Regions from separate parts of the Aliifodinibius sp. S!AR15-10 genome, predicted to be linked through region 3. Evidence: riboswitches for the same ligand, from Rfam matches in the RefSeq annotation. Region 3 holds a riboswitch; each other region holds the start of a gene.
The links. Region 3 has a riboswitch for cobalamin ahead of metE (5-methyltetrahydropteroyltriglutamate--homocysteine S-methyltransferase). Riboswitches for the same ligand answer to the same signal wherever they lie in the genome.

Region 1: another riboswitch for cobalamin. It lies ahead of NC796_RS23130 (TonB-dependent receptor domain-containing protein); the one in region 3 lies ahead of metE (5-methyltetrahydropteroyltriglutamate--homocysteine S-methyltransferase).
Region 2: another riboswitch for cobalamin. It lies ahead of NC796_RS11755 (ABC transporter substrate-binding protein); the one in region 3 lies ahead of metE (5-methyltetrahydropteroyltriglutamate--homocysteine S-methyltransferase).

What each region holds. Positions count from the first base shown of each region.
Region 1 covers NZ_JAMQKA010000057.1:22,784-25,053, forward strand. The annotation lists gene NC796_RS23130 (TonB-dependent receptor domain-containing protein) at 1-1,008, opposite strand, end outside; cobalamin riboswitch at 1,136-1,381, opposite strand; gene NC796_RS23135 (MarR family transcriptional regulator) at 1,574-2,014, shown strand; gene NC796_RS23140 (efflux RND transporter periplasmic adaptor subunit) at 2,084-2,270, shown strand, end outside.
Region 2 covers NZ_JAMQKA010000015.1:41,191-43,460, reverse strand. The annotation lists gene NC796_RS11755 (ABC transporter substrate-binding protein) at 1-1,153, opposite strand, end outside; cobalamin riboswitch at 1,177-1,381, opposite strand; gene NC796_RS11750 (SLC13 family permease) at 1,464-2,270, opposite strand, start outside.
Region 3 covers NZ_JAMQKA010000010.1:54,945-57,214, reverse strand. The annotation lists gene NC796_RS08715 (CbiX/SirB N-terminal domain-containing protein) at 1-616, shown strand, start outside; cobalamin riboswitch at 972-1,329, shown strand; gene metE (5-methyltetrahydropteroyltriglutamate--homocysteine S-methyltransferase) at 1,487-2,270, shown strand, end outside.

The DNA of each region.
Region 1 (2,270 bases), on a different contig from region 3:
ATTTTCAATGTAGCTTCCGTCGTAATTTCCGGCCTGGTCAACGATAGATGAGTCGTTGACAAAGTCTCGGGCCAAATCGGAATAAGCCCCATTATATTTCAGCTCTACATCATCAGAAAGCGTAAAAGAACCGCCATAAGCAAAGAAATCGCGCATAAAATTTGTATACGCATCCCGCGCATCGCTGTAGGCACCTTGATCAACGTCGCTGGTTTGATCTTCCCTGCGGTAGGAGACAAAGTATCCAAATCGATCCGTTTTATAACCTAGCTCACCGGAAAGGTCTAATTTATCAAAATCATCTTGGTCTTGGGGATTAAAACTCGGCGGATTTTGTACGGTATCGATTGTAGCATCAAGGCCATTAGTCATCTCATGAGCAAGGCCAAAATCAGCATAAAATCCCCTCGGAGTCGTATAGTTTAAATCAATCTGATTGGCAGTTGAATAAGTTCCTTTCCCAAAAACCCCGTGTTTGCTCCCTACAGTCCCACTAAAGCCGGGCGTTCCGAAACCTCGCGTAATAATATTGACAGCCCCCCCGATAGCCGATGAACCATATAGGGTACTGTGGGACCCTCTCACAATCTCAATGCGTTCCACCCGTGCCAGTGAAAGTTCAGAAAGATCAGGGCTGTTGCTTGCCGTTGAGGGGTCACTGATTCGAACACCATCGATCATGATCACAGCGTGATTACTATTTGTATTCCGCAAAAATGCACTCTGTACAGCACCGGGCGTCTGTCCATCGCCCACCATGTGCAAACTTTGCTGTTCGGCCAATAATTCTCCCACGCTATAGTATGTTGAATTCCGTAGCTCTTCGCTGCTGATTACTGTTACATTCCGCCCCACACTCCGGGCAGATTCCTCCCAGCGATTTGCACTAATAATTACTTCTTCCAGCGTATAGGTTTTCGAGGTATCAATTTGAGCTGACAGAGGTAAGGCTATCAGCGATAACAATAGGACAGTAAAAGCTGCCCTGCTTATATATGAGAATTGCATATTTTATCCAATAGTTAGGTTACAAATGATGATTAAGACATCATTCGCACCTTTGGGAAAGTCCAGAAGGGCATAAACACGGGTAATTGTGCACCACGCATTTATTCTTCGCTTTTCTCCCGAAAGCTACGAATGCAGATGCACTGGCAGGTCTTCTGGCTTATCCCGGTCATCCGCCCCTTCCCGTCCGTCTTTTTCGGACAGTGGTTACTAGCGAATAACCCATAACTCTGAACGGTTCAGAGCTGGGAATTACAGCATCGGGGAATGCTCCGGATTTGTCTGTATAAACTACATATACAGAATCACCGGATTCCCTTTTAATCTCACTTCTAACACTCGAAGTTTGAGAACCAATGCACTCCGGGAAAATACAGGCTAAGAGTTATAAATCAAAGGGCTTAAACTATATTTATTCCCTTCAGATTCTTTAAGTATTCTCAGTTTCCTGTTCCATTGAAAGCAATTTACATCCCTTACATTTCTTTACATCCAATTTAGTTGCATATATCAACTAATACCCATTTCTTTGGTCCCATTAGAAATTTAGACTAAGAAGTTACCCTTGAAACAGAAACTATACTGCATCACCCTGGGCTGTAAAATGGCTTACAGCCTCAAAGGGATAAAACGGATGCTCACCAAGCGATTTACTAAAGATGAGATTGCCCTTACACTGGAACAGTACTTTGTGCTCAATATTCTTGATAACGAAGAGGGCCTCATCCTCAAAGAGCTTGCCGAAATCGTCGATAGAGACAAATCAGCGGTACTCCGGCATATTGATGGCCTTGAAGAGAAGCATTTCGTTGCACGTGCTACCGATCCAAAGGACAAGCGAAGAAAGATTCTTCTGGTTACCAAACAAGGAATGAACGAACTACAAAAAGCCAGGGAAATGGATCAAAAAGTGCACAGTGAACTCACCGAATCCATTGATAATGATAAACTCAAAGAGTTTGAATCTCTCCTAACCGAAATATACGAACGAGCGATGTCAGACTGATACAGTTGATATCATCAACATATTAGCCTCGAATACTAAAATCATTCCCACATCCAAACAAATAATTCCATGAAATCAGACCGCCAAACAACCATCAACCTGTGTTTATTTGTGGCCATGTTTTTGGCTGTTTCCTGTAGCAGTTCAAACCAGCAGGGCCCACCTGGTGCCCAGCAGGTGCAATCCTATCCCGTGCTGGAAATACAACCACAATCAATTGAATTAACCGCTAGCTATCCCGCCACGCTTGAGGGAC
Region 2 (2,270 bases), on a different contig from region 3:
AATACAGCTCGTGATCCGGCAACAGGGTTGGGTGTATAATCTTGATTAAATCCGCCAAAATTCGTTCAGGGTGTACCACGCCGGTCTCCCAAAAATCGTTTCCCCCCGATTCGCTCAGCCTCCGGTTATTATTGAAAACCTGCCTAGTTTTAAAGGACTTAAAATCTTTAAACCGGCTGTCTTGGGCTAATATATCCTGCAGGGATTTCGCGCTCCCGGGGTTTATCCAAATATCCGCTTTCAACCCCACTTCATAAACCGCCTCAAAACCCAGTCTCAATCCGCCTGTGGAGTGGGTGTCGTACCAGGAATAGTCCGCTCCGGCATCTTTAAGGAATTGGGCGGTAAAACTATCTCCGCCCGACACGAACCACGCCCCCTTATACGGCATATTGTTGATCACAAGCGGTTTTTCCGCCACATTTTCCACTTTGTTCTTAAGCTGCTGATATCGTTCTATAACTTCATTGAATCGCCGGTTGGCCAGCGACTCTTTATTCAGCAATGCGCCCATCATCTTTACCCACTCTGCCTTGCCCAGCGGCGTCTGTTCCAGCCACTCTGAATTGACCAACAAATTAATACCCGAATCCAGTAACACCCGGTAATTATCAAATTGTGAGGCTTGTCCACCCGACACCATAATTAGCTGGGGATTCAGTGCCAGCGCCTGTTCTTTGTTAAACTCGCTACCTGAAAACCCCTCCACTTCCCCCTGCTCCAAACGCCGGCGTATCTCTTTATTATAAACATATTCGGGCTGTGTGATACCCTTGATCACCGAATTTTCCTCTAACATATTGGTAAGTCCTACATGCGTTGTGGATGTGGCGATCATACTGCGAACGGGAGTCTCAATAACCTGGGCCTGAACATCATATTCGGGCAGATTTGCTCCCCTTGGAATAAGGATGTAGTGCAGGGTATCCGTTTGATCCTGGTAGGGATTCAGAATATCCAGCCGTTTGTATCCCTCGTGATAGCTGATATCAAATCCTGTGGCAAAGTTGACCTCAACTTTTTGAGCAGGGTAATAATCGGCATGGGTAACTGGCTGTGCTTTTCTATTTGACTGGCGATTGGTATTGCTACAACAAACCAGTAGCGAGGCGGTAAGTAGTAAATAAGAGAGACGGTGAATGAATGAAATCATAGGTCCGCTTTTCTTCCCGAAAGCTTTTCCTTCATCAGGATGGCAGGTCTTCTGGCTTATCCCGGCCCAGGTTCCTTCCCGCCCGCAACAGCGGACAGTGGTTATCGCCTGAGCTTTGACAGGATTTACAGCAGCGGGGACTGCTCCGGACTCCCAAGCTTGCGCTCAGTCACCGGATTCCCTTTTCACATCCGCAGCCGGCGGATGACCAAAACTGAATCAGTATGTTAACATTAGCGTGCTAATTATACGGGTCTTCCGACTTTTAACCTAATTGCTGTATTAAAAGCATCGAACATGGTTGAAATTATCACAGTGGCCATATGATGGGAGTTACCAAAATAACCACGAGCCATAATACCAGCGCCAGTGGAAATCCTACTTTAAAAAAATCTGTAAACCGGTAATTACCGGGTCCATACACCATCAGGTTGGTCTGGTATCCGATCGGGGTTAAAAGTGACATTGAGGCCGCCAGTGTCATGGCGACAAACAATCCACGCGCTTCAAAACTCTGGGATTCCGCCACCGACAACACAATGGGGAACATTAAGGCAACCGCCCCGTTGTTGGTAATGATCTCAGTTAACACAGCCGTTACAATCACAATGCCGGCCAATACGGCACGGGGACCATAGGCACTGGTCATCTCTACCATCCAGTTCCCAATCATCTCCGCGGCCCCGCTAACCTCCATTGCCTTACCCAATCCAAGGGCAGCCCCGATGACAATTAAAACGGTCCAGTCAACCGACTTCCGTGCCTCCCCCGGCTCAATGACGCTGAACGTCAGCAATACAGCAACCCCCAGAATCCCCGCCAGTGCAATATGAAGAACACCGGCAGCTACAAATCCAACGATACCCACGAGCACTGCAACCGATATATAAAGATCTTTCCCTCCCGGACGGCTTTCTTTGATCTCGACGGGCTCTCCAGGCGCTTCTCCCCCGGCCTCACTGGTCAGGAAAAAATCCTCCGTATCTTCGTAAGCCCCCCTGAATCCACGCCCGGTATCCAAAAGCAGTACATCCCCGGGATGCAACACAAATTCGCCGAGAGGCTCATCAATCCGTTTTCCCCGTCTTCGGACCCCTGTTACAGCTGCACCAAAACG
Region 3 (2,270 bases):
CGACGAATACAAGCAGATGATGGGGATTAAAGAGGATTCCAGTACTCACGCTTCAGACGGCCGTCACCGCTTTTATATGCCAGAAAACCTGCCACAGATCTCCACAGATGTCGATATTGCCTTAGCTCCTCCCCTGGATGATCATCCCGTGGTAGCCCGAATCCTTAGTGAACGTATCCAGGAACTGAGCTCTGATCCATCAAGTGAGACGGTACTGCTGGTAGCCCATGGTCCAAATGCCGAGGCTGACAACAAGAAGTGGATCGACACGATGGAGAGCCTCTCCCGAAAAATTCAGTCTATTCAAAAAGAAAAGGGCATACCCTACAAACAGATCTTTGCCACCACGGTGCGCGATGATGCTTCCGACACCATTTTCAATCAGGCGAAAGCCAACTTGCGAGCACTGGTGCGGCAGGCCGTGCAGTTTGGCGATGTCATTGTGGTACCGCTCTTCCTGTCTTCCGGCGGTCGCGAGCAAGCCGTGGCTGAACGGCTGGAGGGGCTCGATTTCAAGTGGAGCGGCAAGACTCTCCTACCAGATCCCCTGATCACCGATTTCCTTCGGCAGTCGGTGGAAGAGGCATTATCACAGCAATTCCAATCCCAAAACTGAATTTCTTCGGCATACGTTAACTCCCGCGGATTGCGCAGATCTCGCAGATCGGTTAACTGTTCTATCCCAACATAAATCTGTAAAGTGTTTACCGGTTAAAACATAGCAACCATCGTGGGAAATGCCCTGTCACTTGCGCGGGAATTAATTCCCGCGCTATGGATAAGGCTGATACCTCATGGTATCTACCGAATAACCTGATTCAGGCTCTTATAATATAAATTTTCAATCGGTAAACGAGGTCTGCATAATCCGCGAAATATGCCGCCCCCCTGTAATCAACCCTCCATTGTTGATAACTAACACCATTTTGTGGAAAAGTTTTCATTGACAATGAAGGGGCCAGCCACTTACTTGTATTAATGGATTTGAAGGTGTCCCGACGGCTGTCGGGATGAAAAGGGAATCCGGTGCAAACCCGGAACTGTTCCCGCAACTGTAATCCGATATATTTCTTTGATAGGAGTCTGTCGGGCTTAGAAAATTGTAGCGAGGGAATGTTGGTTTGAGTCAACTCCCGGGGTCTTTTGAGGCGAATAGTAACACACTATTTAACGATAAAGAGCTCGGGAGCTGGCCAAATTCAACGTTTCCGCAGTAGATTTCTCTAAGTTTGGCAGACTCCATGGCCACTGTCTCAGCCCCAAACGAGGCGGGAAGGCAAAAGAAAGCGTCGGTAAGTCAGGAGACCTGCCTTCAAGTCAAGTAAATAAGGCCTTCGGGAGTTAAGGCGTTGTTGAAAGGCAGTGAAGGAAGTTGCCTGCATCACCGTACTGTATCTCTTGTACTCTCATACTTCCGGCTGTCATATTCAACGTTTTTAGCATTCCCACCGGCCACTCATTCAAAGCTAAAAATAAGGATTACACTATGCTTACCCACAATCTCGGATACCCGCGGATAGGTATCAACAGAGACCTGAAACGTCTGGTAGAATCGTACTGGAACGACGAAATTGACAAAGCAAAGCTGGTGGAATCGGCCTCCGCCCTGCGCGTGCTGCACTGGACCAAACAGAAAGAGGCGGGTCTCGACCTGGTGCCCTCCAACGACTTTTCGCTTTACGACCAGGTGCTGGACATGACCTTGTTGCTGGGGGCGATCCCGGAGCGCTACCAGGAACTGTATCAACAGGAAAATGACAAGATCAACAGCTACCCGATCGATACCTACTTTGCAATGGCACGCGGACTGCAGGACGGGCAGCACGACATCCAGGCGATGGAGATGACCAAGTGGTTCAACACCAATTATCACTACATCGTCCCGGAATTTACGGAAGACCAGACCTTCCAGTGCCTCTCCTCCAAGGTGTTTGACGAATACGAGGAGGCCAAATCGGTCGGGGTAGTGACCAAACCCGTGCTGATCGGTCCCGTCAGCTACCTGCTGCTGGGAAAGGAGAAAAATGCCCCAGACAGTTTTCACAGGCTCGAGCTGTTGGATCGCCTGCTCCCGGTGTACCAGGAGATTCTCCACAAGCTGGAAGCGATGGGGGTGGACTGGGTACAAATTGATGAGCCATTCCTGGCGATGGACCTGGATGCGAAATCCAAAGCCGCTTTCTCTAAGGCATATGACGTATTGTCTGAAAAGGAAGATCTCAACATCCTGCTCACTACCTATTTTGAAGGGCTGGGAGACAACACTGAGC